DNA from 4 places in the Cellulosimicrobium sp. GQ32 genome. Region 3 is predicted to be linked to each of the others. Evidence: riboswitches for the same ligand, from Rfam matches in the RefSeq annotation. Region 3 holds a riboswitch; each other region holds the start of a gene.
The links. Region 3 has a riboswitch for thiamine pyrophosphate ahead of AC6CH9_RS15565 (TenA family protein). Riboswitches for the same ligand answer to the same signal wherever they lie in the genome.
Positions count from the first base shown of each region.

Region 1: it holds a riboswitch for thiamine pyrophosphate, as region 3 does, so the genes downstream of both, thiO (glycine oxidase ThiO) here and AC6CH9_RS15565 (TenA family protein) in region 3, are expected to answer to the same signal.
Region 2: it holds a riboswitch for thiamine pyrophosphate, as region 3 does, so the genes downstream of both, AC6CH9_RS05395 (ECF transporter S component) here and AC6CH9_RS15565 (TenA family protein) in region 3, are expected to answer to the same signal.
Region 4: it holds a riboswitch for thiamine pyrophosphate, as region 3 does, so the genes downstream of both, thiD (bifunctional hydroxymethylpyrimidine kinase/phosphomethylpyrimidine kinase) here and AC6CH9_RS15565 (TenA family protein) in region 3, are expected to answer to the same signal.

Region 1 covers NZ_JCAXEP010000003.1:310,302-317,714, reverse strand. Annotated here, with positions in the region: gene AC6CH9_RS07500 (DUF3817 domain-containing protein) at 1-246, shown strand, start outside; gene AC6CH9_RS07495 (ThiF family adenylyltransferase) at 243-1,511, shown strand; gene AC6CH9_RS07490 (thiazole synthase) at 2,066-2,908, opposite strand; gene thiS (sulfur carrier protein ThiS) at 2,918-3,151, opposite strand; gene thiO (glycine oxidase ThiO) at 3,157-4,530, opposite strand; TPP riboswitch at 4,535-4,614, opposite strand; gene thiE (thiamine phosphate synthase) at 4,667-5,392, shown strand; gene guaA (glutamine-hydrolyzing GMP synthase) at 5,436-7,049, shown strand; gene AC6CH9_RS07465 (glycosyltransferase family 4 protein) at 7,054-7,413, opposite strand, start outside.
Region 2 covers NZ_JCAXEP010000002.1:363,544-370,956, reverse strand. Annotated here, with positions in the region: gene AC6CH9_RS05400 (ABC transporter ATP-binding protein) at 1-1,156, opposite strand, end outside; gene AC6CH9_RS05395 (ECF transporter S component) at 1,149-1,856, opposite strand; TPP riboswitch at 1,966-2,085, opposite strand; gene AC6CH9_RS05390 (hypothetical protein) at 2,241-3,212, shown strand; gene AC6CH9_RS05385 (hypothetical protein) at 3,209-3,781, shown strand; gene AC6CH9_RS05380 (hypothetical protein) at 3,769-4,998, shown strand; gene AC6CH9_RS05375 (Rv2578c family radical SAM protein) at 5,030-6,691, shown strand; gene AC6CH9_RS05370 (DUF1330 domain-containing protein) at 6,765-7,079, opposite strand; gene AC6CH9_RS05365 (PPOX class F420-dependent oxidoreductase) at 7,115-7,413, opposite strand, start outside.
Region 3 covers NZ_JCAXEP010000009.1:203,433-210,845, reverse strand. Annotated here, with positions in the region: gene AC6CH9_RS15585 (ClpP family protease) at 1-87, shown strand, start outside; gene AC6CH9_RS15580 (ClpP family protease) at 87-692, shown strand; gene AC6CH9_RS15575 (DUF6882 domain-containing protein) at 790-1,767, opposite strand; gene AC6CH9_RS15570 (helix-turn-helix domain-containing protein) at 1,869-2,372, opposite strand; gene AC6CH9_RS15565 (TenA family protein) at 2,478-3,230, opposite strand; TPP riboswitch at 3,221-3,345, opposite strand; gene AC6CH9_RS15560 (VOC family protein) at 3,435-4,361, shown strand; gene AC6CH9_RS15555 (alpha/beta hydrolase) at 4,358-5,002, shown strand; gene AC6CH9_RS15550 (VOC family protein) at 5,107-5,502, shown strand; tRNA gene AC6CH9_RS15545 (tRNA-Leu) at 5,509-5,582, opposite strand; gene AC6CH9_RS15540 (NAD(P)/FAD-dependent oxidoreductase) at 5,733-7,223, opposite strand.
Region 4 covers NZ_JCAXEP010000007.1:224,153-231,565, reverse strand. Annotated here, with positions in the region: gene AC6CH9_RS13670 (2-isopropylmalate synthase) at 1-371, opposite strand, end outside; gene AC6CH9_RS13665 (FadR/GntR family transcriptional regulator) at 557-1,267, shown strand; gene AC6CH9_RS13660 (ABC transporter ATP-binding protein) at 1,264-2,148, shown strand; gene AC6CH9_RS13655 (quinone oxidoreductase family protein) at 2,158-3,150, shown strand; gene AC6CH9_RS13650 (hypothetical protein) at 3,162-3,428, shown strand; gene thiD (bifunctional hydroxymethylpyrimidine kinase/phosphomethylpyrimidine kinase) at 3,463-4,431, opposite strand; TPP riboswitch at 4,424-4,517, opposite strand; gene AC6CH9_RS13640 (hypothetical protein) at 4,626-4,829, shown strand; gene AC6CH9_RS13635 (YceI family protein) at 4,841-5,587, opposite strand; gene AC6CH9_RS13630 (SDR family oxidoreductase) at 5,794-6,672, opposite strand; gene pheT (phenylalanine--tRNA ligase subunit beta) at 6,669-7,413, opposite strand, start outside.

The sequences.
Region 1 (7,413 bases), on a different contig from region 3:
CAGTTCGTCGACGTCGACGGGATCATGCGGTACGTCTCCTGGATCCCCTTCGCGCACGGCTGGATCTACGTGGTCTACCTCGTCACGGTGCTCGACCTGTGGACCAAGATGCGCTGGGGCTGGGGCCGGCTCGCGACCATGGTCTTCGCGGGCGTCGTGCCGGTCATGTCGTTCATCCTCGAGAAGAAGGTGCACGCCGAGGCCGAGGCCAAGCTCGCCGTCCTGGAGGAGCAGTACGCGTCATGACGGCGGCCCTCGCGCCCCTCGTCGCGCCCGGTCCCGAGCTGACCACCGCCGAGCTCGAGCGGTACGCGCGCCACCTCGCCCTGCCCGGCGTGGGCCCCGAGGGCCAGCGTCGCCTCGCCGCCGCGCGCGTGCTCGTCGTCGGCGCGGGCGGCCTCGGCAGCCCCGCGCTGCTCTACCTCGCCGCCGCGGGCGTCGGGACGATCGGCATCGTCGACGACGACGTCGTCGACACGTCCAACCTCCAGCGCCAGGTCATCCACGGCGGCCCCGACGTGGGACGCCGCAAGGTCCACTCCGCGCGCGACGCGATCGCCGACGTCAATCCGCACGTCCGGGTGGTCGAGCACGCGCTGCGCCTCGACGCGGACACCGCGCTCGACGTGCTGCGCGGCTACGACGTCGTGCTCGACGGCGCCGACAACTTCCCCACGCGCTACCTCGTCTCCGACGCGGCCGAGGTCCTCGGCCTCCCCGTGGTCTGGGGCTCGATCTACCGCTTCCAGGGACAGGTCAGCGTCTTCTGGGGCGCGCCGCGGTTCGCGGCGCCCGACGACGTCCCGCTCCCGGGCGGCGCGGCTCCCGTCGGCCCCGGGGACGGCGAGGGGCGCGGCGTCACGTACCGCGACGTCTTCCCCGTTCCGCCGCCGCCCGGTGCCGCGCCCGACTGCGCGACCGGCGGGGTGTTCGGCGCGATGTGCGGGACCGTCGGCTCCGTCATGGCGACCGAGGCGATCAAGCTCGTCACCGGTGCCGGGACGACGCTGCTCGGTCGCCTCGCCGTCTACGACGCGCTCGAGCTCTCGTGGCGACAGCTCACCGTGCGCGCCGACCCGACGCGCGACCCCGTCACCGCGCTCCTGCCGAGCGACGACTCCTACGCCGCGTTCTGCGGGCTCGCTCCGGCGACGTCGGGCACCAGGCCGGTCGCGGGGGAGCGCGACGTCGCCGCCCACGACGCCGCGGCCCTGCTGGGTCACGACGGTGCGGCGCCGTACCTCCTCGACGTGCGCGAGGACTGGGAGGCGCAGGTGCGCCCCCTGCCCGGGTCGACCCTCGTGCCGAGCGGGACGTTCCTCACGGGCGACCCCGCCGCGGCGCTCGCGGCCCTCCCGACGGACCGAACCGTGCTCGTCCTGTGCGCGGTCGGCGCCCGCTCGGCCCGCGTCGCCGACGTCGCCCGCGCGGCGGGGATCGACGCCCGCTCGGTGGTCGGCGGCGTCCCCGCCCTCCTCGACGCCCTCGCGGCCGCCGCCCCACCGAGGTAGAACCCTGGTCGCGCGAGGTAGAGCCCTGGTCGCACGAAGTAGAGCCCTGGTCGCGCGAGGTAGAGCCCTGGTCGCGCGAGGTAGAACTGTGGTTCTTGTGCTCGACGGCGTGTGGTTGGCCTGGGTGGGCGGGGTGGGTGGTGGTGCCGCGTCTACCATCCGCCGCTCGTTCCTCGCGGCTCCCGCCAGGCCCGCCACGACGCGGCACCACCACCCACCCCGCCCTGCGCCGTCTCACCCCGGTCCTCCCGCACCTGGGCGATCGCCCGCGTGGTCGTTCGAAGTCGGGGACCTGACCGCCGGCCCGGCGGCCGCCGTCGGGCACGACCCCGGTTCTACTTCGCGGACCAGGGTTCTACTTCGCGGACCAGGGTTCTACTTCGTGCGACCAGGGTTCTACTTCGTGCGACCAGGGCTCTACCTCGCGTGACCAGGGTTCTACCTCGCGTGACCAGGGTTCTACCTCGCGTGACCAGGGTTCTACCTCGCGTGACCAGGGTTCTACCTCGCGCGACCGGGGTTCTGCCTCGGTCTACCAGGGTTGCCCCTCGTGGTCAGAGGGCGAGGTCGAGGCGGCCTTGCGGGGACGAGCTCGCGAGGGCGCCCTCGCGGCGGGGGATGCGGCCGGCGCCGGCGGCGAGGCGGCCCGAGTCGACCGCGAGGCGCATCGCGTGCGCCATGCGGACCGGGTCGGCGGCGCGCGTGACGGCGGTGGCGAGCAGGACGCCGTCGCACCCGAGCTCCATCGCCTGCGTGGCGTCGGACGCCGTGCCGATCCCCGCGTCGAGGATCACGGGCACCCGGGCCGCGGCGGCGATCGCCTCGATGTTGCGCGGGTTGAGGATGCCGAGGCCCGTGCCGATCGGCGCACCGAGGGGCATGACGGCGGCGCACCCGACGTCCTCGAGCCGGCGCGCGAGGATCGGGTCGCCGTTCGTGTAGGGCAGCACGACGAACCCGTCGCGCACGAGCTGCTCCGCCGCCTCGACGAGCCCGACGGGGTCAGGCAGGAGCGTGACGTCGTCGGCGATCACCTCGAGCTTGACCCACTCGGTGCCGCACGCCTCGCGCGCGAGGTGCGCGGTGAGCACGGCCTCGCGCACCGAGAAGCACCCGGCCGTGTTGGGCAGCGCGCGGATGCCGAGGCGCGCGAGCAGCGCCCAGATCCCCGAGTCGGGGCTCGCTTCCCCGCCGGCGCGCACGGCGACGCGTCGCATCGCGACCGTCGTCAGGGCGGTGCCCGACGCGACGAGCGCGTCCTCGAGCGTGAGCAGGTTCGCCGCCCCGCCGGTGCCCATGACGAGGCGCGACCCGATGGTCGTGCCGGCGACGACGAGCGGGTCGTCGCCGTCGGACGGTCGGCTCGCGGGCGCGGGGGAGATGTCGGTCGTGGTCACGGGTCCTCCTCAGCCGCCCTGGACGGCGGTGACGATCTCGATGCGGTCGCCGGGCGCGACGACGGTCGTCGCCCACGAGCCGCGCGGCACCACGGCGTCGCCCACCGCGACGGCGACACCCTGCGGCGTCCCGTCGGCGACGTACGCGGGCACGAGCGCCGCGACGAGCTGCTCGAGGTGCACGGGGGCGTCGAGCGGGTACGGCTCGCCGTTGACGAGCGCGGTCGGAGCGGGTGCGATCACGGGAATCACCTCGGTGTCGTGGTGGAAAAGTCGGCCGACCGGCCGGCGCCGAACCCGGGGTCGTTCCCCGGATCCGATGCGAACCGGGGGACAGCCCCGGGTTCGGCGAAGCGGTCGGTGCGGGTCGGGGAGAGGGCGGCGGCGACGTCGGCGGGGAGCGGGGTGCCGGTGAGGCCGGCGACGACCGCGTCGGCGGTGAGCGGTGCGAGCAGGATGCCGTTGCGCCCGTGCCCGGTCGCGAGGTGCAGCCCCGGGACGCCGGTCGGGCCGACGAGCGGCAGGTTGTCCGGGGTCGCGGGGCGCGCCCGGGGCGTCACGTCGACGAGCGCGGCCTCGTCGATCCCGGGCAGCAGGGCGCGCGCGTCGCGCAGCAGGGCGAAGACGCCGCCCGCGGTCGCTCGCCGGTCGTCGGGGTTCTCCTCGGTCGTCGCGCCGACGACGACCTCGCGGTGCCCCGCGCAGCCGTGACCCTGTCCGTCGGGTACGGGGTCGCGCGGCACGACGTACACCGGCCGCCCCTGCACGACCCCGCGCACCACGTGCTCGAGCGCGAGGTCCGGTCCGGCGTCGAGGCGCAGCGTCTGCCCCTTGACCGGCCGTGTCGGCACGACGACGCCCGGCACGTCCGCGAGCAGCGCGCCGGACTCCCAGCCCGCCGCGACGACGACCGCGCCCGCCGCGTGGAGCCGGCCCGCGTCGTCGTGCACCCCGACGACCCGCCCGGCGGGGTCGAGCGCGAGCCGCGTCGCGGTCGCCCGCACGACGGCGGCGCGCATCTCGGCACCGCTGTCCGCGCCCGCGAGCGCCCTCGGCCCGGCGCGCCCGCCGAGCGCGCCGAGCAGCGCCGCGTGCGTCGCACGCGGGTCGACCGCGTGGTCGGCCGGGGCCCAGGCCGCGCCCGCGACCCTCGGGCCCAGGTAGGGCTCGCGTCGGCGCGCGTCGGCCACCGTGAGCTCGTGCGACGCGAGGCCGTGCGCGGCGTGGAGGGCGAGGAGGCGCCGGAGCAGCGCGAGGTCGTCGCCGTCGTACGCGACCGTGAGGGTGCCCGCGGTGCGCAGGCCGACGTCGGCACCGGTCGCGGCGTGCAGGTCGGCCGCGAAGCCGGGCCATGCCGCGGCGGCGGCGAGGTGCAGGCGCAGCGCGTCGTCCTCGCCGAAGTCGGCCTCGGTGACCGGGGCGAGCATCCCGGCGGCGGCGTGCGTCGCGCCGTCGCCCGGCGACGGGTCGAGCACCGTGACGGTCAGCCCCGCACGCGCGGCGCGCCACGCCACGGCGAGCCCCACGATCCCGCCACCCACGACGACGACGTCGCGCGCGCCGTCGGGCAGGGCAGGACCGGCTCCCGGCGAGCGGGGCCCAGGACGGACAGGGGTGTGCATGCGCGCTCCCTTCGCTGGCATGACCCAGATCAGGTTCGACGGTCGGCTCCGACGCCCTCTCAGCCCCGTGCGGGGCTCCCGTGCTGTCGGCCACAGTACCGCCTGCCCCGGGCACGCCGACGCTAGGCTCCGGCGGGTGAGCCCCGAGACCTTCGCCACTCCCGCCACCCACGCGCTGCCGGCTCCGGACGCCGCGCGCACCCGCCTCGCCGACGCGCGCCTCTACCTGTGCACCGACGCGCGCGAGGAGCGCGGCGACCTCGAGGACTTCCTCCGGGCGGCGCTCGCCGGTGGTGTCGACGTGGTCCAGCTCCGCGACAAGACGCTCGACGCGGCGCGCGAGCTCGAGCTCCAGGAGCTCGTCGCGCGGGTCGCGACGGAGCACGGCGCGCTGTGGGCCGTCAACGACCGGGCCGACGTCGCACGGCTGACCGGGGCGCCCGTGGTGCACATGGGGCAGCGTGACCTGCCCGTCCCTGCGGTGCGAGCCCTGCTCGGCGGCGGCCCCGTGCTCGGCCGGTCGACGCACTCGGCCGACCAGGCCGCCGCCGCCGAGGCGGACCCGGACGTCGACTACTTCTGCGTCGGCCCCCTGTGGGCGACGCCGACCAAGCCCGGCCGCGCCGCCGTCGGGCTCGACCTGCTGCGCGACGTCGCCGCGACGCGTCCTGCCACCCCGTGGTTCGCCATCGGCGGGATCGACGCGGACCGGCTGGACGCCGTCCTCGACGCCGGGGCGGACCGCGTCGTCGTGGTGCGGGCGATCACGCAGGCGCCGGACCCGGAGGCCGCGGCCCGGGTGCTGCGCGGGCGGGTCGCCGAGCGAGCGGCCGAGCGCGCCGCCGAGCCCACCGGCGCCTGAGACGCGGGACGGGACCGCGCCGCGCGGCGACTATCCTGGAGCGGTGACGTCACCCGCCACCGCTCCCGACACCCCCACCACCGCCGAGGTCGCCGCGACCCCGCGCCCCGTGCTCGTCGTCGACTTCGGCGCCCAGTACGCGCAGCTCATCGCGCGCCGTGTGCGCGAGGCCAAGGTCTACTCCGAGATCGTGCCGCACACCTTCACGGTCGAGCAGATGCTCGCGAAGGACCCGGTGGCGATCATCCTCTCCGGCGGTCCGTCGTCGGTGTACGCGACCGGCGCCCCGTTCGTCGACCCGGCGCTGTTCGCCGCCGGCGTGCCCGTCATGGGCATCTGCTACGGCTTCCAGGCCATGGCGAAGGCGCTCGGTGGCGAGGTCGCCCAGACGGGCCTGCGCGAGTACGGCGGCACCGAGGTCGAGGTGTGCGCCGCGGGCGTGCTGCTCGACGGCACGCCGCAGAACCAGACCACGTGGATGAGCCACGGCGACGCCGTGCTCCGCGCGCCCGAGGGCTTCGAGGTCCTCGCGACGTCGGCCGGCTCGCCCGTCGCGGCGTTCGAGGACACGTCGCGCCGCCTCTACGGCGTGCAGTGGCACCCCGAGGTCAAGCACTCCGCGCACGGCCAGACCGTGCTGGAGCACTTCCTGTACGACGGCGCGGGGCTGGCCCCGGACTGGACGCCCGGCAACGTCATCGCGGACCAGGTCGCGGCGATCCGCGCCCAGGTCGGCGACGCGCGCGTCATCTGCGCGCTCTCCGGCGGCGTCGACTCCGCGGTCGCGGCGGCGCTCGTGCAGCGCGCGGTGGGCGACCAGCTCACGTGCGTGCACGTGGACCACGGCCTCATGCGCGCGGGCGAGGTCGAGCAGATCGAGCGCGACTTCGTCGCGGCGACCGGCGTCAACCTCGTGATCCGCGACGAGAAGGAGCGGTTCCTCACCGCGCTCGCGGGGCACAGCGACCCTGAGACCAAGCGCAAGATCATCGGCCGCGAGTTCATTCGCGTGTTCGAGGACTCCGCGCGCCAGATCGTCGAGGACGCGGGCGAGCACGGGGCCGAGGTCAAGTTCCTCGTCCAGGGCACGCTGTACCCGGACGTCGTCGAGTCCGGCGGCGGCGAGGGCGCGGCGAACATCAAGAGCCACCACAACGTCGGCGGCCTGCCCGACGACCTGCAGTTCTCGCTCGTCGAGCCGCTGCGCACGCTGTTCAAGGACGAGGTCCGCGCCGTCGGCCGCGAGCTCGGCGTGCCCGAGGAGATCGTCGCCCGCCAGCCGTTCCCCGGTCCCGGCCTCGGCATCCGCATCGTCGGCGAGGTCACGGCGGACCGCCTGGAGACGCTGCGCGCCGCCGACGCGATCGCGCGCGAGGAGCTGACCAAGGCGGGACTCGACAACGAGATCTGGCAGTGCCCCGTCGTGCTGCTCGCCGACGTGCGCTCGGTCGGCGTCCAGGGCGACGGCCGCACCTACGGCCACCCGATCGTGCTGCGCCCCGTCTCGTCCGAGGACGCGATGACGGCGGACTGGACGCGCCTGCCCTACGACGTGCTGTCCGTCATCTCGACGCGCATCACCAACGAGGTCTCCGAGGTCAACCGCGTCGTGCTCGACGTGACGAGCAAGCCCCCGGGCACCATCGAGTGGGAGTGACCCCCTAGCGGGACGGACGGGCCCGACGATCCACGGCGATCGTCGCGGCCCGTCCGTATGCCCGCTCCACGTCGGCGAGCACGCGCGGCCAGCCCGCCGACGACGGCACGTCGCGGTTGTGCGTGACGATCCGGTCGAGCAGACCGTCCTCGGTCGCGAGGCGCACGATCGCGTCGGTGAGCCCGGCGTCGTCGTCCGCGACGAGCGCGTCGACGCCGTCCGTGAGGCGTTCCGCGACGCCCGACTGCGAGCGGGTCAGGACGGCGAGCCCGGCGGCCTGGCCCTCCAGCGCCGCGATCCCGAACGCTTCCTCGACGGCGGGCGCGGCGAACACGTCGGCGCGCGCGTAGAGCCGCTTGAGCCC
Region 2 (7,413 bases), on a different contig from region 3:
CGCGCAGGAGCGTCGACTTGCCGCCTCCGTTGGGCCCGACGACGGCGAGCACCTCGCCCGCGCGGACGTCGAGGTCGACGTCGCGCACGACGGGGTGCTCGCCCCGGCGGGTGCGTCCCGCGCCGAGGCCGCCTCGGTGGACGGCGAGCCCGCGCGCCCGGAGCACGACCGGGCGCGTTGCCGCAGGGGCCGCGTCCAGAGGGCGGTCCGTGGTCGTCGAGCGCACCGGCGAGGCGTGCACGAGGTCGACCAGCCAGTCGTCGGTCTCGGGCGAGCCGAGCGGCTCCGGGGCGCCCGCCTGCTCCAGGCGGACGGCGAGCGGCAGCCAGCACCCCAGGTCGGCGAGGTCGCGCGCGTGCTCGCGCAGGACGCGGTGCGTGGGGCCGTGCGCGACGACCCGCCCGTCGCGGCCGAGCGCCAGGGTCGCGTCGGGCAGCGCGCCCAGGTCGTCCAGGCGATGCTCGACGAGCACGACGGAGCGGTGAGGGGACCCGTGGGACGACCCCTCGCCGTCGGGCCCGGGTGCCCGGGCGAGGCCGGCGACGAGCGCCCCGACCTCGTGGGCGGCAGCGGGGTCCAGGAGCGCGGTGGGCTCGTCGAGGACGACGAGCTCCGGGTCGGCGACGAGCGCGGCGGCGACCGCGACGCGCTGCGCCTCGCCGCCCGACAGGGCGTGGGTCGGGCGGTCGTGCAGGTGCGCGGCGCCGACCGCGGAGAGCGCGGCGACCGCGCGGTCGTCCATGGTGCGGGGGTCGGCGCCGCGGTTCTCGAGCGCGAACCGCAGCTCCTCGTCCACGCGCGCCAGGCAGAGCTGGTCGCCGGGCCGCTGCTGGACGAGGCCCACGCGGGCCGCGAGCACGGGCGGCGGCACCTCGCGCGGGTCGAGGCCGGCCACGCGGAGCCCGCCCGCGACGGTGCCCGGGAGCGTGTGCGGCACGACGCCGACGAGCGCACGCAGGAGGGTCGACTTGCCGCACCCGGACGGGCCGAGCACCAGCAGGCTGGACCCGGCCGGGACGGTGACGTCGACGCCGTCGAGCACCAGGGCACCGTGGTGCCCGAGGTGCACGGTCACGGCCTCGGCGGTGACGGCGTCGCCCGGGGCGACGTCCGGAGAGGCGGTCTCGGGTGCGTCGGGGGCGGCGCGCTCAGCCACGGTGGGCAGCGCCGATCGCGAACGCGTCGAGGGCACCCGTCCGGGCGAGCGCGTCGCCGAGGACGCGGGCCGCGAGGCCGCACAGCACGACGCACGACACGACCTGGACACCCAGCCGGAGCATCGCGTAGTCCTGTCCGAGCCAGCCGAAGCGCACCGCGTTGAAGGCGAACGTGACGAGCGCGGCGCTCACGCCGGACGCGACGAACACCCACCAGCCGAACCGGCGGTAGCGCGTGAGCGCGAACGGCAGCTCGGCGCCGAGGCCCTGGACCAGGCCCACGACGAGCAGGAGCGGCCCGGCGGGGGAGGCGAGGAAGACGACCTCGACGAGCGCGGCCAGGGTCTCGGCGAGGATGCCGACCCCCGGCTTGCGCACGATGTACGTGGTCAGCGGGCCGACGACGATCCACGCGCCCGCGAGGACGTTCGCGGCGAGGTCCGCGAGCGGGCCCATCGCGAGCTGCAGAGGGGCCCAGAGCTGTACGAACGCCCAGTACACGAACCCGAAGACGACCCCGAGGACGGCGACCAGCACCGTCTCGTGCAGGGTCAGGCCTCGGCGGCGCGCGGCACGCGGGGGCGTCGCCGGGAGGGCGCGGACCGCCGTCCCGGTGGTCGGGTCGTCGGTCGTCCCGACGGCCGCCCCGGGGGCGGCGCTCGGGGTCGTCTGCTGCGGGGTGGTGCGGGGCTCGGCCATGCGGTTCCCTCCGTCGGGCCCCCGGGGCGAGGGGTGCACGACGGCGCGCCACCGCCTCGGTCCGCACGCACGGCCTCGCGCGGGGCGCGCGGGCACGAGCGCGCAGGGGACGGTGACGTCGGCCCTGCTCCCTTCGCTGGTACGAACCAGATCAGGTTCCACGGGTCTGCAGGGGGGACGGGTGTCCGGCCTGCACTCTCAGCGCTCGTGCGCTCCCCGGGGGCTGTGTACCCGCGACCCTAGGGCCTGGGCCGCGCGTCGACAAGCACGGCGGCCCGGTGTGACGTCAGCAACACCGCGCCTGCTACTCTGCGTCCGCTCGTGCGAGAGAGCCGCCAGGTCGGGTGCCGGGTGGGAGCGCGCACCGTGTCCGGAGAAGGTGCCATGACCAGCTCGTCCGCCGGGGCCCCCACCCTCGGTCCGCCGATCGTCGACGCCTTCGACGCGGTCCCCGTGCTGGCCCCGTTCCGGGAGACGGCGCGCCGTGGGGACTGGGACGCCCTGCGATGCATGCTCCACGGGGTGGGCAGCGTCGACGACCTGGTGGCGGTCGTCGAGCACCTGGCACGACTCGACGGCATCGAGTCAGGGCTGGAGCGCAGCGTGGCGGACCGTCCGGACGACGTGCTGGTCACCCTGCTCGCCGCCCGCTACGTGCGGGCGGGGTGGGAGGTCCGCACGCGAGACCGTGCACGGCACGTCTCTGCCGCCCAGTTCGAGCAGTTCCACGCGATGCTCGGACGCGCCGAGCGGCTGCTCGTCGACGTGTGCGCACGGCGGCCCGACCTCGCCCCGGCGTGGAGCACGCGGCTGGCCACGGCGCGAGGGCTCGAGCTCGGGCACGGTGAGGCGCGGCGGCGGTATCGCCGCCTCGCGGCTCACCATCCGCACGTCTTCGCCGCACAGGCGCAGCTGCTCCAGCAGCTGTGTCCCAAGTGGGGCGGCACGTGGGAGGACGCCTTCGCGTTCGCACGGGAGTGCGCGGCCGGCTCCCCCAGCGGCTCCCCGGCGGGCGCCCTGGTCGCGACGGCGCACCTCGAGCGCTGGGCCGACTCCGACAGCAGGTCCGGCCGGGCGCACCTCGCGTCCGCGGCCGTCCGGGACGAGCTGCGAGAGCACGCCGCACGATCGGTGCTGCACCCGGACGCCTCCCTCGGCGTGCAGGGGGCCGAGGCTCACGGAGCCTTCGCGCTCGTCTACTCGCTCGGCGGGCACGCGGCCGCCGCCGCACCGCACTTCCGCGCGATGGGGGAGCGGGTGCCCCCCGAACCGTGGGACTACCTCGAGGACCCGGCGGGTGACCTCGTGCGCTTCCGAGAGGCAGCGTTCCGCAGCGAGACACAAGGAGAAGCATGAGCACGGCACCGAGCGGCACGAGCCCGTCGGCGCCCGGGAACGACGCGGCCGGCCTGACCGACCTCGCGGGCTTCGTGGGGTCGACGACGGTCGACGGCGTGCCGGTGCTGCTCGCCCCACGCCGGGGAGACGTGACGGCAGGGCTCGTGTTCCGGGTCGGCCGGGCGGACGAGACGCTCGCGACCTCGGGCATCACCCACCTCGTCGAGCATCTTGCGCTCTTCGACCAGAACCTCACCGAGGTGCACTCCAACGGCCTCACCGCCGACACGTACACCCTGTTCCACGTCACGGGGACTCCCGACGAGGTCGTGCGATTCCTCGGTGGGGTCTGCTCCGCGCTGCGCGATCTGCCCACCGACCGGCTCGAGGTCGAGAGGGGGATCCTACGGACCGAGGCCGCGGGCCGGTCGGGGGCCCGGCGCGGGCGATGCGGGTCTGGCGCTACGGAGCGCGGGGATACGGCCTCGCCGGGTACGACGAGCTCGGCGCAGCGCGCGTCACCGCGGAGGACGTCCGTGCCTGGGCCCGGGAGCGGTTCACGCGCGACAACTGCGTGCTCTTCCTGACCGACGACCGAGTCCCTCCCGGTCTCGCGATCGATCTGCCCGCGGGTACGCGGTTCGCCACCCCGGCGCCGACGACCGCGCTACCGACGACCCCGGCGTCGTTCGTCGGGCAGGACGGCTCCATCGTCCTCGACGCGGTCGTGCCGCGCACCGCGGCAGCGACGGCGTTCGCGCAGGTCGCCGGCCGAGCGCTCTTCCGCGACCTGCGCCAGGACGGCGGCTACTCCTACACCGCCGACGCGGACTACACGCCGCGCGACGGCGAGCACGCCACGATCACGCTCTACGCCGACACGCTTCCCGACCAGCAGGACGCCGCCGTCGGCGCGTTCGTGGACACCTTGGCGCGCCTGCGCGCGGGGCGGATCGAGCAGGACGAGCTCGACGTCGTGCGCTCGCGCATGCTGCGCGAGCTCGACGCGCCGGAGCTGGCAGCGCAGATGCTGCCCGGCTACGCGTTGAGCCTCCTGTACGGCCGCCCGCTGGAGCACCCGGACCACGGCCGGGCGGAGATCGAGGCGCTGTCGGTCGACGACCTGCGCGCCGTGGCCCGCGAGGTGTGGTCCGACGCCCTGGTCCAGGTGCCCGCCAGGACGCTCGAGTGGGCAGGTCTCGACGCAGCCCCGTCCTGGTCCGAGGCCGTGCTCGTGGGCAGGAGGTTCCCGCGTGCGGGATCGCCGGTCTTCCTGGTGGTGGCTGACGTGGGCGTCAGCCTCGTCACCCCGCAGGGGGCGTCGACGGTCCTGTTCGACGAGTGCGAGGTCATGACGTGCCGTCCCGACGGGGCGCGGTTCCTCACCGGGGCGGACGGGTTCACCGTCCCCGTCGAACCGACCTTGCACCCCGGGCTCACGCGCGACGTGGTCGCCACGGCGATCGACGCGCGCGTCCGCGCCGACGTCGTCGTGAACCTGCCGGCGCGCGACCCCGACGTCGTTCCTCGCCCGCCCGACCCGTCCGCACCGACGGCGCGCGTGCGGACGGCGCTCGCCGACCTCGGCGCCCGGGCGCGCGGGTGGCTGGCGCCGCGGTTCGGGTACGTCGTCAGGGTCTTCGTCGGTGTGTCGGCTCTCGTCGTCTGGCTCCTCGGCCGTGCGCTCATCGCCGCGGGCGAGGCCTCGACCACCGACCTCGTCGTCGTCCTGACGACCGCGATCGCCCTGGCCGCGATCCCGTGGATCGCCCGCTGGTGGCTGCGCCGGGAGCTGCGTCGTTGACAAGGATTCGAACATCTGTTCGAATCAGTGCGTGCGGTGGGACGGACAGACGCTCGGTGCGGACGACGGCGCGCTCCCGGGGCTGGAGCGCGTCGGCCTCGTGCGCAGCGTCCGCACGCCAGAGTTCGCAGGCATCACCTTCCACGAGGTGACCGCCAAGAGCGCGCTGTCCAAGGTCCCGGCGATGTCGCGCATGCCGTTCCGCTGGACGGTCAACCCGTACCGGGGATGCAGCCACGCGTGCTCGTACTGCCTCGCCCCGTCGACCCCCGTGCTCCTGGCCGACGGCCGCCAGCGCCCGATCGCTGAGCTGCGTGTCGGCGACGAGATCATGGGGACCGTGCCGCACGGCGCGTACCGGCGGTACGTGCGCACGCGGGTGCTCGATCGCTGGACCACCCGCAAGCGCGCCTACCGCGTGACCCTCGCGGACGGCACGCGCCTCGTCGCGAGCGGCGACCATCGGTTCCTGACGGAGCGCGGCTGGCGCCACGTCGTCGGCGGCGCGGGCCGCCGCGCCCACCTCGCTCTCGGCGACGTGCTCGTCGGCCCGGGCGCCGCGGCGCTCGCTCAGGAGGGGGCGGCGCTCGAGGGGCGCGACGTCACGGGCGGCGACGCACTGCGCGTCGACTCGCTGGAAGCCCTCGACGGGCCGGGGGAGGGGACCGAGCTCGTCGACATCACGACCGGCACGCGCGACTTCGTCGCGGCGGGGGTCGTGAGCCACAACTGCTTCGCGCGGCCCACGCACGAGTACCTGGACCTGGACGCGGGCGAGGACTTCGACCGCGAGGTCGTGGTCAAGGTCAACGTCGACGAGGTGCTGCGCGCCGAGCTCGGCCGGCGGTCGTGGGACCGCGACGCTGTCGCACTCGGGACCAACACCGACCCCTACCAGCGGGCCGAGGGTCGCTACCGGCTCATGCCCGGCATCATCGAAGCCCTCGCAGGGTCCGGCACGCCGCTGTCCGTCCTCACCAAGGGGACGCTCCTGCGTCGCGACCTGCCGCTGCTCGCCGACGCCGCTTCGCGCGTCGAGGTCGGGATCGGCGTCTCGCTCGCGCTCCTCGACCCGGCGCTCCAGGCGAGCGTCGAACCCGGCACCCCGTCGCCCCGCGCCCGGCTCGACCTCATCCGGGCCGTCCGCGAGGCAGGGCTGCCGTGCGGCGTCATGGTCGCGCCCGTGCTGCCCTGGCTGACCGACTCGACCCGCGCGCTCACCGACCTGCTCGACGCGGTGAAGGACGCCGGCGCGACGGGCGTCACCGTCCTGCCCTTGCACCTCAAGCCCGGCACGCGCGAGTGGTACATGGGCTGGCTCGCGCGCGAGCACCCGCAGCTCGTGCCGGGGTACGAGCGCGTCTACGCGCGCGGGACCTACGCCTCGAAGGCCTACCGGTCGTGGCTGTGGGACCGCGTGCGCCCGATGCTCGAGGCGCGTGGCTTCGCGGTCTCCGGGCACCGTGGCCCCGCGGGCGTCGAGGGCCGGTACCGCCGGGGCGAGCTCGGCGGTCTCGGCGACCGTCACCACGACGCGGGGCCGCCGACGGACGGCGCCTACCCGACCGGGAGCCTCGCCGGGGTGCCTCCGGAGCCCGACCGGCACGGTCACGACGGCGCCCTCGCGGGCATGCCGGTCGACGGCGGGGGCCTGGACGTCGTCGGCGGGGGAGTCGAGCAGGTGCTTTTCTGACCAGGTGGCACCGACCGGGCGTCGCGGACCCTGTGACGCCGGGACCGCGGTCCCGGCGGGTCCCGTGGTCGAGTCAGGAAGGCTGGTCGCGGTGCGGGACGGCACCGACCCGGACGATGTCCGTCCGTGCCACGGCCCTGGCCCGGACGTCGGCGAGCGCCACGCGGGCGGGGTCGGCCAGGTACGCGGCGAGCGCGTCGTCGTCGGGCATCTCGATGACCTGGACCTCGGTCGGCAGCGAGGCATCCTGGCCGGGTAGCGCCCGCACGCGCGACAGCAGCCGACCGCCGTGGACCGGCACCAGGGCGAGGACGTCGTCCTCATACTCGCCCAGCAGGTCGGCGTTACCCTCCGTGGGCCACAGCAGGACGCACAGCGTGATCGGCATGGTCGGCACGCTACGCCGCCGCGCCGCCGGGAACGTCAGCCGTCCGCGAGGCGCGCCGGGAAGCCGCCCGTCGCGACCGGGCCCCAGCGCGTGATCGTCAGGCGCACGAGGGACTTGCCCTGCGCGACCATCGCGGCGCGGTACTCGTCCCAGTCCGGGTGCTCGCCACTGATGGAGCGGTAGTAGTCGACGAGCGGCTCGACCGAGTCCGGCAGGTCGATCACCTCGGCCTCGCCGTCGACCTGCACCCACGGGTCGGAGAAGCGCTCGCCCAACGAGAGCAGCGACGCGCGCGGGTCGCGGCGCACGTTGACGACCTTCGCGCGCTCCGGGT
Region 3 (7,413 bases):
GCGCTCGAGTACGGCATGGTCGACCGGATCGTCGAGAGCGTCGACGACGTCCGCCCCGCCCGCGCGGCTCGGAAGGTGGGCCTGTGATGGCGAGCTACACGATCCCGACGGTCGTCGAGAAGACTCCGCTCGGGGAGCGCGCGTTCGACGTCTTCTCCCGTCTGCTGTCGGAGCGCATCGTCTTCCTCGGCACGGAGATCGACGACGGCGTCGCGAACGTCGTCATGGCTCAGCTCCTCCACCTGGAGTCCGACGCCCCGGACCAGGAGATCGGCCTGTACATCAACTCCCCCGGTGGCTCCGCGACCGCGCTCATGGCGATCTACGACACGATGCAGTTCGTCCGCTGCGACGTGTCGACCATCTGCATGGGCCAGGCGGCGTCGGCCGCGGCCGTCCTGCTCGCGGCGGGGACGCCGGGCAAGCGGTTCGTGCTCGAGCACTCGCGCGTGCTGCTGCACCAGCCGTCGGGCGGCGGCGAGGGCACCATCTCCGACCTGTCGATCCAGGCCGAGGAGATCCTGCGGATCCGGTCCGAGACGGAAGAGGTCCTGTCCCGCCACACGGGGCAGACCGTCGAGCGCCTGCGCGCGGACACCGACCGCGACCTCGTGCTCACCGCGCGCCAGGCCGTCGAGTACGGCGTCGCGGACGCCGTCGTCACCTCGCGCAAGCTCGCTGCGGCCGCCTGAACCCGGGTCGAGCGCTGCGTCCGCGGTCGACGGATGCGTCCCGGGACGCAGCTCTCGGCCGCAGACGCAGCACTCGCCGTGCGCCGCCGCGCGGGGCCTACCCGCGTCGCCGGAACCAGGAACGTCGACGTGGCTCCTGCGCGGGCTCGGCCGCCGGGCCCGGTTCCCCCGTCGCCGCGGGCTCTCCGGGTTCCGGCACCTCGGCAGTGTCCGCGTCGGGGAAGTCGGCGGTGTCCGCGTCGGGCACGTCGGAGGTGTCCGCGTCGGGCACGTCCGCGGGGTCCGCGTCCGGGTCGACGGCGGTGTCCGCGCCGGGCGCGTGGGCGTCCGGACCCGCTGCTCCCGGCTCGGGATCGCGCGCCGGCGCGGACACCGGGCGCGCCGTCGCCGCGATGCCGGCGATCCGGCCACGCTCGTCGAACCGGACGGCCACGCTCCCGTCAGGAAGCACGAGCACGAGCGCGCCGTCGTCGTCCGTCGTCTCCAGGCCGCGCGCGGCCGCGTAGGACGCGACCGCGCGGCGGTGGTCGACGACCGTGACGGACAGCAGGCCCTCGCTCAGCACCCGCACGACGCGCGGCACGCTCGGCGCGGGCAGCGCGAGGCCGGCGGCGTCGAGGAGGAACCACGCACGCGTCCCGCTGCCGACGGGGGCGCTGTAGTGGGTCCAGGAGCCGGTGACGGCCTTGGCCGCGAGCGCGAGGCGGTACGGGAGGTCGTCGGTGAGCGGCAGCTCGGCCTCCGTCGCCTCGCGCAGCCCGGTCTCGCGGGTCTTCTCGGCGGCGCGCAGCACGTCGTCGGGGAAGCCGTTGACGTTGTTCCACGCCCACATCCAGCTCCCGGGGCCCGGCGCGGCCGTGCCGAGGAACTGGAGCCGGCACGTCGTCGTCCCACCGGTGGCGGTGGTGAAGGTGAACGTGCCCTCCGCCATCTCGGCGCTCCATGCGTCGTCACCGTGGTGGTCGGCGAGGTGGAGCTGGTGCTCGTGCGAGAGGAACGCGGCGTCGTCGACGAGCTCCTGGAGAGCCGGGGCGGTCTGCTCTGCCGTGCCGTGCGCGGTCTGCGGCTCCGTCATCCCTCGACGGTAGCCGCGCGCCTGCCGCCGCACCGGGGCACGACACGCGGTGCCGACCAGGTACCCGTCGGGTGCTCTCGGCCCGCGGAGTCCCGCGGGGCTCAGGCCGCGAGGAGCAGGACGTCGTCGGTGCGCGCGATAGGGCGCACCGCGAGCGTGGCGGTCGCGGTCGTGGTGCGTGCGACCGGGAGGTCGCGCACGGGCTCGCCGGCGGGGGCGGGGTGCCGCGGCGCGGAGAGCGCGCCGCGATCCCGGACGGAGGAGAGCACGCGCACCGGGGCGACGGGGCGCAGCTCCTCACCCGTGCGGGCCACGAGGTCGACGAGGCGCAGGCCGAGCGCGCCGCAGACGGCCGCCAGCACCTCGGAGGACGCCTCCTTGCGGCCGCGCTCCACCTCGGACAGGTACGCGGTCGAGACGCGCGCGGAGGCCGCGACGTCGACGAGCGTGCGACCCTGCGCGAGCCGCGCCCGCCGGAGGATCCCGCCGATGACGTGGCGCAGCAGCGGCTCCGCCCGCCCGCCCTCCCGGGACCGGGGGCTCGCCGTCGCTCTGCTCGGCACTGCGATCGGCGCCGGGCCCGGCGCCGCGCTCGTCGCGTCCATGCGGTCACGCTACCCGCGCTCCCGCCCGGGTGCCGAGGCACCCGGGCGGGGATCTGCTGCTGGCGTAAGGCCCGACGTCGGGCGCTCACCGGCCCGGGAGGGGCGTCACCACCGCTCGATCGACCACGCCATCTGCCAGAACCGGATCTCGTGCCGGCAGCTCAGCTCGAACGCGCGCTCCATGCGCGCGCGCTCCGCCTCGCCGGCGTCGGCGGCGAGCGCGTCGAGGCGTGCCCGGAGGTCGGCCAGGACGCCCTCGGTGCGCTCGGCGGCGTAGAACTCCCACCAGCCCGCGAGGGGGTGGTCGGCCCCGATCGCGCCGGGCGTCGCCTCCCGCTCTGCGCGCCAGAACCGCCGCGCCGACCAGATGTAGGTCCACGGGCACGGCAGGAGCGCGGCGAGCAGCACGCCGAGCGAGTCGCGGCCCGCGGCGAGCATGTGGTCGACGTAGGCCTGCGCGCTCGGGGCGAGACGGTTCGTCTGTGCCTCCTCGTAGGTCACACCGAGGAAGTCGCACATCGCGTGGTGGGCGTGCGACTCGTCGTCGAGCAGGAACCCGGCCTTCTCGTGGAAGTAGGCGGCCCACGACCGGTCGGGCGCGAGCGCCATGCCGAGGCCGTAGCAGCGCAGGTAGGCGGTGAGGTACTGGTGGTCCTGACCGACGTAGTGCCGCACCGCGGCCGGCTCGACCGTCCCGTCACGCAGGCCGGCGAGGAACGGGTGGTCGTAGAACTCGTCGAAGAGGTGCGCGTACCGGCGGGCGAGGTCGGCGGTGAAGCCGCTCTCCCCCCTCCGGACGAGCACGGTCGGGTCGTCCGCGAGGACAGGGTTCAGGGTGATGGCAGCAGGCGTCGTCATGCCCACGTTCCTCCGCTCGTGCTAGCGAGATCAGGTTCGACGGGTCCGGGCGGCCGTACCGCTCGTCTCAGTCCCTCGGCCCGGCTGCCCGGGCGGGACGCCCCGCGTGGTTCGTCGCGACCCTAGCAAGGAAGCACCGTTCGCGTCGGGAGCATCCGGCGGAGTGTGGGAATATAGTTGTAGCGACAACAAGTTGGAGCAGACATGACCACGAGCACCCCGGGCGCGCCGAGCGACCGCCTCCTGTCCCCGTCCACGAGCATGGACGCCGTCACGCTGCGCGTCGGCGACCTCGAGCAGATGACGTCCTACTACACGGGCGCGTTCGCGCTCGCTCCCCTCGAGGAGCGCTCGCGCGGCACCGAGGTGCACCGCGTGCTCGGCCGCGGCACGACACCCATGCTGCGCCTCGTGCACACGCCCGGGCTGCCCGCCGTCGACCGGCGCCAGGCCGGACTGTTCCACACCGCGTTCCTGTTCGACGACGCCGCCAGCCTCGCCGCGACCGTCTACCGCGCGGCGCAGGACCGCCGCGGATCTTTCGTCGGGTCGAGCGACCACCTCGTCAGCGAGGCGTTCTACTTCACCGACCCCGAGGGCAACGGCGTCGAGCTGTACACCGACCGGCCGCGCGAGACGTGGGTGCGGGAGCGGGGGCAGATCCGCATGGCGACGGAGTTCCTGGACCCGAACGCGTACCTGCGCACGCACCTCGACCAGGAGACGTTCGACGCCGGGCCCTCGCTGGCCGGGCGCGTGGGGCACGTCCATCTCCAGGTCGGAGACATCGCGACCGCTCACAACTTCTACGTCGACGCCGTCGGGTTCGAGGCCACGGTCACCGAGTACAGCGGCGCCCTGTTCGCGTCCGCCGGCGGGTACCACCACCACGTCGCGATGAACGTCTGGAACAGCGCCGGCGCCGGGCCGCGCGCCGCGAGCCTCGGTCTCGGGGACGTGGCGATCACCGTGCCCGGCCGCGACGACCTCGACGCGCTCGTCGCCCGCCTGCGCGCCCGCAGGTTGCAGCACGCCGACGACGGCCGCTCCGTCGTCGTGCACGACCCGTGGGGCACGCGCGTCACGCTGGCCGTGCCCGGCACGACCACCGACGAGCTGCTGGCGCGATGAGCGCCTCCGCCTCGCTCGCCGCGGTCCGGTCCGACGCGGACCCTGCGAGCCCGACCGCGGCGGGCGCCGTCGTCGTCCTGCTGCACGGGTTCGGCTCCCACGAGCAGGACCTCGCCGGCCTCGGCCCGCACCTCGGTGCGCCCTGGGTCTCGCTGCGCGCCCCGCTCGCCCTCCCCCACGGCGGCTTCGCGTGGTTCCCGATCGTCACGCCGGGCGACCCCGACCCCGAGCCCGTCGCGCGCGCGACCGAGGCCGTCTGGGACTGGGTCGACGCCGAGCTCGGCCCCGAGCGGCCGGTCGTCCCCGTCGGGTTCTCCCAGGGCGGGCTCATGGCCACCCAGCTCCTGCGCACGCGCCCCGAGCGCGTGGCGGCGACCGTCGTCCTCGGCGGGTTCGTCCAGGCGGCGGAGCAGCCCGCCGACGCCGCGCTCGCCGCGTCGCGCCCGCCCGTCTTCTGGGGCCGCGGCGCCGACGACCGGGTCATCGCGCCGCACGCGATCGACCGCACCGCCGCGTGGCTGCCGGGCCGCTCGACGCTCGTCGAGCGCGTCTACCCCGGCCTCGCCCACGGCATCGACGCGCGCGAGCTCGCCGACGTCCGGGCGTTCCTCGACGACGTCGTCGGGCGAGCAGCGACCTGACACCCCGGGTCACGCCCCGCCGGGCGGGCGGCACAGGGCGCGGGCCGGGCGTCGCGCGCGCACGATGGGAGCACACCCGCCGTGCGCACCGAGGAGCGACGCCGATGTTCCGCAGCCTCTTCCCGATCCTCACCGTGGCCGACCTCGAGCGGTCGCTCGACTTCTACCGCGACCTGCTGCGCGGGACCGTCGAGTACGCGTTCCCGGACGACGGGCCGCCCGTCTACGTGAGCCTGCGCGTGGGCGGGTCTCCGCTCGGCCTGGGCCAGGGCGAGCCGCCTCCCGCGGACACGCGGATCGTGCTGTGGGTGTACGTCGACGACTGCGACCGCGCGGTCGAGCACCTCGCCGCCGCAGGCGTGCCGGTGCTCGAACCACCCACGGACCAGCCGTGGGGGGAGCGCGTCGCGCGCGTGCAGGACCCGGACGGCACCGTCGTGGTCCTCGGCCAGGAGGCCGCGCCGCCGCCCGAGCCGGACGGCCCGACCGGGCTCTCGTGACCTGGGTGCCCCCACCGGGACTCGAACCCGGAACACGCCGGGTTTAAGCCGGCCGCCTCTGCCAGTTGGGCCATGGGGGCGCGCGCCGAATCTACCGCGACCGCGGCTCTCACCGGGCCGTCGGCGCTCGACCCGACCAGGACGAGGACGCCGCGAGGGGCGAGCCGTACGCGCGGCTCGCCCCTCGTCGTCGGGCAGGTGCCGGGTACCCCGGCGGGTGCGGACGGGTGTCAGGACGCCTGGGCCGCCGGCGTCCGGTCGTCGGCGTCGACGGTGCCCGTGCCGGACTCCGCCGCGGCCGCCGAGCCCTGCGCGGTCTGCTTGACCGGCTCGCCGTCCTTCTTGGGCGGCACCGACGCGGCGCGGAACTCCGCGCGCGGGTCGTGCAGGGAGCCGAGCGACACGAGCTCGCGGCCGAGGAGGAACTGCCCGATCCAGCCGATGAAGATGCGGATCTTGCGGTTGCCCGTGGGCATCGCCATGACGTGGTAGCTGCGGTGCATGAGCCACGCGAGCACGCCGCGCAGCTTGAACACGCCGAACAGCTCCGCGACGCCCTTGTACAGGCCGAGGGACGCGACGGTACCGACGCTCTTGTGGCGGTACTCGACCGGCTTCTCGCTGTGCAGCTCGAGCGCGAGGTTGTCGGCCAGGCGCGTGGCCTCGCGGATCGCGTGCTGCGCGTTCGGCGGGCAGAACTTGCCCGGGTTCAGCACGTCCGGGACGGCGGCGCAGTCGCCCGCGGCCCACGCGTTCGGGACGACGTTGCCGTCGGCGTCCGCGACCTGGAGCGTCGGGAGCACCGTGACGCGGCCCATCTTGTCCACGGGGAGGTCCGAGGCCTCCTTGATGACCGGGTTCGCCTTGACGCCCGCGGTCCACACGATCGTGTCGGAGTCGAACTCCACGCCCGTGGACGTCACGACGTGACCGTCCACGCACGACGACAGGAACGTGTTGAGGTGGAACTCGATGCCGCGCTTCTTCAGCTCCTCGAGCGCGTAGCCCGCCATGGGCTCGCTGAGCTCGGGCAGGATGCGCCCGGCGCCCTCGATCATGACGAAGCGGAGGTCCTTCTCCTCGATCGTCGCGTAGTTGCGGGTCGCGTAGCGCGCCATGTCCTCGATCTCGGCGATCGCCTCGACGCCCGCGAACCCGCCGCCGACGAACGTGAACGTCAGCATGCGACGGCGCAGCTGCTCGTCCCAGGTGGACGACGCGACGTCCATGCGGTTGAGCACGTGGTTGCGGACCGCGATGGCCTCCTCCACGTTCTTGAAGCCGATCGCGTTCTCCGCGAGCCCGGGGATGGGGAGCGTGCGCGACACCGAGCCGAGGCCGACGATCAGGTGGTCGTACGTGACCGAGTAGTCGTCGCCCTCCTCCGGGTGGATCGTCACGCGGCGCGCGCCGTGGTCGATCGCGACGACCTTGCCCTGGAGCACGTCGACGCCCTTGAGCGCACGGCGGTGCGGCGCGACGACGTCGCGACCGTCGATCGAGCCCGCGGCCGCCTCGGGGAGGAAGGGCGCGTACGTCATGTACGGGCGCGGGTCGACGACGACGATCGCCGCCTCGCGGCGACCGAGCTTCTTGCGCAGTCGGCGCGCGGCGTACAGACCCACGGAGCCGCCGCCGAGGACGACGACGCGGGGCACCTTGCGGGGCCGCGGCGAAGCGGTCTGGGCACGGCTGACCGAGGTCAGGTCATTCTGAGGCATGGTTCCAGAGTATTACCGGTTGCGGCACAGGCGAGCCGGAGCGTCCGCCAGACGGGCGTGACGCGCCCCACGCTCGCCCCGCGCACGGGGCAGACGCGACATTCCGCGCGGTGCGGACGGCACCGGCCCCCGGGTCGCTCCCCACGACGACACGCGGCTGGGGAGCGATCCCGGGTTCGACGGTCCCGCG
Region 4 (7,413 bases), on a different contig from region 3:
GCCGACGGGTAGCCCACCTCGATCTCGGTGTAGCCCATGGCGACGAGCAGCTCGAAGAAGCGGCGCTTGCGCGCGGGGTCCATCGGCTCCGCGAGCGCCTGGTTGCCGTCGCGCAGGTCGACGGGGACCCACAGCGGCGCCTGGGTGAGGCGGCGCGAGGGCCACCGGCGGTCGGGCAGCTCCGGCACGTCGACCCGGGCGTGGACGTCGGCGTACCGGAACGAGGGCATGCGCGAGGGGCGCTGACGGTTCCAGGAGGGCCCGGCCTCGCCCCCGTCGGTCGGGAGGTCGGTCGAGGCGTCGGTCCAGGGAACGGTCGAGGTCTCGGTCGAGACGTCGGGGGTGCACGCGGCGGTGTCGGGGGCGGTCATGGTCGGCCTGTCCTTCGGGTCGCGCCCCGTGAGCACGGGGCGGTGGGCGACCGGCGCGCGACGGTTCCCCACGGCGGGGAGCCGGTCCGGTCAGACCCGCCGTGGCGCCGAAGGAGGAGCGCCGTCCAGGACATGCCGGGTACGCTAGCGCCGATCAAGTCCTCAGACAACCTGAGAGGTTTCCCATGACCGCGCTGCACCGGCGCCCCCTGGCGGACCAGGCGGCCGAGCTCCTGCTCGACCGCGTGCGCTCCGGCGTCTGGCCCCTCGACCACCGGCTGCCCGGCGAGCAGGCGCTCGCGACCGAGCTCGGCGTCGGGCGCTCCACCGTCCGTGAGGCGATCCGCCACCTCGCGGGTCGCGGCGTGCTCGACAGCCGGCAGGGGTCGGGCGTGTACGTCGTGTCGACCGACACCGCGGACGACTGGGACGAGGTGCTGCGCCGCGGGGAGATCGTCGACGTGCTGGAGGTGCGCGCCGCGCTCGAGGCCGAGGCCGCGGGCCTCGCCGCCGTGCGCCGTACTCCCGCCGACCTCCGCGCGATGACGACCGCGCTCTCACGTCGCGGGCAGGTCCCGCCGACGTCGTCGTCCGCCGAGTACGTGGACGCGGATCTCGTCTTCCACCGGTCGGTCGTCGCCGCCGCGCACAACGCCGTGCTCGGCGAGCTGTTCGCGACCTTCGTACCGCGCCTGCGTCGCGCGATGGTCGCGATGGTCGACCTCGACCGCGCGGGCGAGGCGCACCGGCACGACCAGGACGCGCACGAGGCGATCCTCCACGCGGTGCGCGACCGCGACGCCGTGCGTGCGTCCGTGGCGGCGCGCGAGCACCTCGCGGCCGTCCACGCGAAAGTCGCTGGGCGCGAGCCCGGCGCGACGGGTGGTGACCGGTGAGCGCCGAGGTCCTGTCCCTGCGCGGCGTCGACCTGGTGCGGGAGGGGCGGGCGATCCTCGACGGCGTCGACCTCGTCGTCCGGGCGGGCGAGCACTGGGCGCTGCTCGGCCCGAACGGCGCGGGCAAGAGCACTATCCTCGGGCTCTGCGGGGCGCGCCGGCACCCGACCCGGGGCACGGTCCACGTGCTCGACGAGCGCCTGGGCCGCGTGGACGTCCAGACGTTGCACCGCCGGATCGGCCACGTCGACCCACGTCACGACCTGCGCTCGCCGCTGACCGTGCTCGAGGTGACCCTGACCGGCCTCACGGGGACCGTCGACTGGCGCCCGCGCTGGCAGCCGACCCCGGACGAGGTCACCCTCGCGCGCGGCCTCGTCGCCGACCTCGGTCTCGCGCACCGCGCGCACGACCCCTGGCCGACCCTCTCCCAGGGCGAGCGGGGGCGGGCGCTCGTGGCGCGCGCCCTCCTGCCCGACCCCGCCCTCCTGCTGCTCGACGAACCGTCCACCGGGCTCGACGTCGCCGCGCGCGAGCAGCTCCTCGAGACGCTCGACGCCGTGCGCGCGACCCGGCCGCACGTCGCCTCGGTGCTGGTGACGCACCACCTGGAAGAGCTGCCGACCACGACGAGCCACGCGCTCCTGCTCGCGCGCGGCCGCGTCGTCGTCGCGGGTGCCGCGCAGGACGTGCTCGTCACCGAGCACGTCACGCGTTGCTTCGGCCACCCGGTGCACGTCGAGCGCCGGTTCGGGCGCTGGCACGCGACGGCCGGGCACGCGCGTCCGCCCCGCATCGTCGGTGAGGACGCTGCCGCCGTCGGGACGGCGTCCGGCACCGGAGCGGCCCAGGCCGCGGCCTCGGCACCCGCACGACCCTAGGCTGGGGCCATGCACGCGATCGTGGCCCGCGCGGCGGGCGGCCCCGAGGTCCTCGACTACACCGAGCTGCCTGACCCCTCGCCGGGTCCCGGAAAGCTGCTCGTCCGGTCCGCCGTGGCGGGCGTGAACTTCATCGACACGTACAAGCGCTCCGGCGTGTACGCGATGGAGTACCCGCACGTCGTGGGGAGCGAGGGGGCGGGCATCGTCGCCGGGCTGGGCGAGGGCGTCGAGGGCTTCGCCGTCGGCGACCGCGTCGTGTGGACCGAGGCGCCCGGGTCGTACGCGGACCTCGTCCTCGTGGACGCGGCGCAGGCGCTGCACGTCCCCGACGCCGTGTCGCTCGAGGACGCGACCGCCGTCGCGCTCCAGGGACTCACGGCGCACTACCTGTGCACGTCGTCGTACCCCGTGCGCCCGGGCGACCGTGTGCTCGTGCACGCGGGCGCGGGCGGCGTCGGGCTGCTCCTGACACAGATGCTCGTGGCGCGGGGCGCGCACGTGATCTCCACGGTCTCGACGCCCGAGAAGGCGGAGCTGTCCCGCGGCGCGGGCGCCGAGCACGCGATCCAGTACACGGCGTTCGCCGACCTCACCGCCGAGCTGCCCGAGGTCGTGCGCGGGCTCACGGGCGGCGAGGGCGTCGCGGCGGTGTACGACTCGGTCGGCAAGGACACGTTCGACGCGTCGCTCGCATCGCTGCACCGCCGGGGCACGCTCGTGCTCTACGGCGGCTCGTCCGGGCAGGTCCCGCCGTTCGACCCGCAGCGCCTCAACGCGGGCGGGTCGCTCTTCCTCACGCGGCCCAAGCTCGCCGACCACACCGCGACGCGCGCCGAGCTCGTCGAGCGCGCGACCGAGGTGCTCGGCGCGGTCGCGGGCGGCACGCTGCACGTGCGCGTCGGCGCCACGTTCCCGCTCGCCGACGCCGCGGACGCCCACCGGGCGCTGGAGGGCCGCGCGACCACGGGCAAGGTCCTGCTCGTCCCCGACACCGCGTGAGCTGGGACTGGGTGCCCGCGAGGCCCGGCGAGGAGGACGGGTCCGACGGCGGACCCTCCCCCGCCCTGCGCCGCGCCGTGACGGTCCTCGCCGTCCTGCTCGCCGCGGCGCTCGCCGTGTACTGGGTGACGGTCGGGCTGCGCCAGCAGGCGGACGCGTGCGTCGCCGACCGCCCCGACGGCGTCGCGATCCGTGACGTCGACGCGCGGTGGCGCTGGGTCCCACCGGGCTACGAGTGCGTCTACGCGACGGCCGAGGAGGACGTGACGCGCGCCTGACCGACGTGACCGCTGCTCGCGCGCCGTCCGAGCGTCAGCGCGGCACGACGGGCGACGAGGCGTGCAGGTGGTCGACCGGGCCCCGGCCCGTCCCGACGCGCAGCGCCGCGCCGCCACGCAGCGCACCGGTGAGCCACTCCTTGCCCTCGCGCGCCGCGTCCTCCCAGCTCTCGCGCTGGGGCCGCAGGGCAGCGAGCGCCGCGGAGAGCGAGCACCCGGTGCCGTGCGTGTGGGGCGTGTCCACGCGCTCCGCGTCGAACGTCGTGACGGTCGGCACCCCGTCCGCCGACGGAGCAGACGGCACGACGAGGGCGTCCGGCGACGTCGCGCCGGTGAGGTGGCCGCCCTTGAGCAGCACGACGGCGCCGCTCGCCGTCGCGTAGGACGCGGCCTGCGCCAGCGCGTCGTCCCACGTCGTCGCGACGTCGCGTCCCGCGAGGACGGCGAGCTCGGGCAAGTTGGGCGTCACGACGTCGGCCCGGGCCGCGAGGTCGCGCACGGCCTGCTCCGCACCCGGGTCGAGCAGTCGGTGCCCCGACGTGGCGACCATGACGGGGTCGAGCACCACCCAGGGCCGCGGGACCCCGGCGTCGGACCGGGCCGCGGCGAGAGCGTCGAGCCATGCCCCGATCTCGCGCGCGTTCGCCTCGTCGGCGACCATGCCGATCTTCACGGCGTCGATCTCGACGTCGTCGGACACCGCGTCGAGCTGCGCGCGCAGGAACGCGGGGCCGGGAACGTGCACGGACCGCACGCCGTGCGTGTTCTGCGCGACGAGCGCCGTCGTGACGGCCATGCCGTAGGCGCCGTGGGCGGCGAAGGACTTGAGGTCCGCCTGGATGCCCGCCCCCCCGGTCGGGTCCGTCCCGGCGATCGACAGGACGCGCGGCCGCGAGGGCCGGGCGCCGGTGTCGACGTCCGGACCGGGCGTGCGGCCGGCCTCGGGCCGGGGGGCGCTGTCGCGCCGGGGAGCGGGGTCGTGCTGGGGCAGGGCGAGCGTCATCGCCGGACATCCCTTCGCTGGTACGAGCCAGAGCAGGTTCGACGGGTCTCATCTCAGCCCTCGGCGGGGCACCCCGTGTCGCGCGCCATGCTACGTCCTGCGCGCCCGAGGGTTTCACCCGGTCTCGCGCGCGAGAACGCGTGCGCGACCGCGTCCTCCTGGGTATGCCGCACCACCGACCTTCCCGCCGCCCCGTGCCGGGCTCCTCCGCGACGCCGCTGCGCCCTCCGGTCCCCGCCCGCTGGTCGACCGTCGACCGCCGCGGGCGCCGCGTCGTGCTGGCCGGCGTCCTGACGCACGACGACGGCGACCGCGTCGCGTTCGAGCACGTCCACCCCGTGCGCGGCGTGTGGCACGTCTGGGTCGACCGTGCGGCGGTCGTGCTCGACGCACCCTGACGGACGGGACGTCAGCCCTGGTGGATCGCCTCGCCCGCGATCTCGAGGCCGATCTTCTTGCCCACGAGGAACCCGCCGGTCTCGAGGAGCACGTTCCAGACGAGGCCGAAGCTCTCCCGGTCGATCTCGCCCGCGGCGTGGAAGCCGAAGATGTCCCGGCCGTACGGGTCGCGGCGCGCGCCCCCGTACTGCATCGAGAGGACGGTCCGGTGGGTGACGCCCCGGACGGTGAGCAGCCCGTGGACGAGGAACCGCCCCGACTGCGCGGCCCGGGGCTGCACGCGCTCCGGCGCGAGCTCCGCGCGCTCGGGCGAGCGGTTCCGCAGTCGCGCCCACGCGAGGATCTGGTCCTGCTGCTCGCCCTGCCAGTCGACCGAGGTGCTGCGGAACTCGATCGTCGGGTACGCGTCCACGTCGAGGAAGTCGGGGCTGCGCAGGTGCGCGTCGCGCTCCTCGTGGTGCGTCGTGAGGCTCGCGGTCTCGATGGTCGCGGAGACGGCCGACGCGCACGGGTCCGCACCGACCAGGATCGTCGCGCGCGCCCGGGTGAACTCCCCCGCACGGGCGACACCATCATGTGCATCCCGGTGAACCCGATGCGCTTGTGCGCCTCGTCGAGGGCGTAGGTGCCGGCCTCGGGGACGGTCAGGCCGTTCCACTGTCGGACAGGGCGTGCGGTCGTCATACGTCGCTCCCGGGCGTCGTCGAGCCGCGACGTCGGTGTCCGCCCGGTACTGGTCAGGTGTCCAGGACAGCATCCCCGATGACTGAGTGAAGCTTCAACTAGATGCCGGGTGATCTCCTCCTCGTGCCCGCGGTCCACGGCTCCGCAAGTCACCCCCAGGACGCGCGAGCGCCGCCCGACCGGTGAGGTCGGGCGGCGCTGCGGGTCCGGAGTGCGACGGGCCTGCGACGCGTCCGGTGCGCGACGCCGCGGAGCGTGCCACGACCGGTCGCCCAGAGGTCAGCGGGCCGGGAGCTCTCCCGGCATCGGGTCGTCCGCGCCCCAGCGGGTCACGCGCAGCCGGCGCGCGTCGGGGCCCGGCAACGAGTCCCCGCGGCGCGCGGCCTCGTCCGCCGCGGCCCGCAGGGACTCCGGAGAGTCGTGCGTCACGCGGACGAACGCGCCCGAGAACGCGTCGAGCTCGCCCCGGGCGATCGCGACGACCATCTCGACCGTGCGCTCGACCGGGGTCCACTCGGTGCGGCCCTCGTGCATGGCCATCGACGCGGTCATGTCGGTCTGCACCACGCCGGGCGAGACCTCGAACGTGCGCAGCCCACGCGCGTGGCCGGAGCGGTGGAGGTTCGCCCCCAGCCGGAGCAGCGCCGTCTTGCTCGCGTTGTACGCGCTCGCGCCGTCCATGTCGTGCGAGCCCGCGCCGCTGTTGAGGTCGACGACGCGGCCCCCGCCGCGCGCGAGCATCCCCGGCACCACGGCGCGCGCGAGGAGGAACGGGCCGCGCACGTTGGTCTCGACGATCGCCCACCACTCGTCGGGGTCGGCCTCCCAGAGCGGCACCTCGGCGTCGACCCGACCCGCGTTGTTGACGAGGAGGTCGACGCCCCCGAGCTCGCCCTCCGCCTCGGCGACGGCGGCCGCGACGGCCGCGGCGTCGGTGACGTCCGCCGTCACCACGACCGCACGCCCGGCACCGCTGCCGTCGAGCGCCGCGATCTCGTCGGCCACGCCCGCGAGCCGGTCCGCGTCGCGCGCGAGGAGCGCGACGTCGAGGCCGGCCGCAGCGAGACCGACGGCGATCGCGCGGCCGATGCCGCGCGACGCGCCGGTGACGAGCGCCGTCCGTGCGGCATCGACGGCGGCCGGGCCCTCCGCGCTCACGCCCGCAGCTCCGCGCCGACGCGCTCGCGCGCCGACGCCACGGCGCCCTCGCGGACGCGCGCGACGTCGTCGGCGGTGAGCGTGCGGTCCGCCGCGCGCAGCCGCAGCGAGAACGCCAGCGACTTGCGGCCCGCGCCGACCTGCTCGCCGGTGAAGACGTCGAAGAGCGCGATCTCCTCGACCAGGTCGCCGGCACCCTCGACGATCGCGTCGCGCAGCGCCTGCGCGGTCACGTCGGCGTCCACCACGAACGCGAGGTCCTCCTTGGCCGCAGGGAAGCCCGAGACGGGCTTCGCCTGCACCGGCGCGTCGGACGAGCCCTCCACGAGCGCGGTGAGGTCGACCTCGAACGCCACCGCACGCGCGGGAAGGCCCAGGTTCTCGACCACCTTGGGGTGCAGCTCACCCGCGTGCCCGACGACCGTCCCGTCCGCGAGCTCGAGGCGCGCGCAGCGCCCCGGGTGGAACGGTGCCCGCGCGGTGTCGGCGACCACGGTCACGTCCGCGTCGCCCCGGAGGCCCGCGCGTTCCACGACGCGTCGCGCCGCGGCGAGCGCGTCGGTCCAGTCCGCCGCGCGGCCCGGACCCCACCAGCCGGCACGCTCGCGGCGCCCGACGAGGACGCCGGCCACGTGGCGCGGCTGCGACGGCAGCGCGGCATCGATCGCAGCGAGCTCCTCGTCGCTCGGCCGGACACCGCCCGGCAGGGCGGGTGCGGCAGGCGCGTCGGGCCGCGGGTGC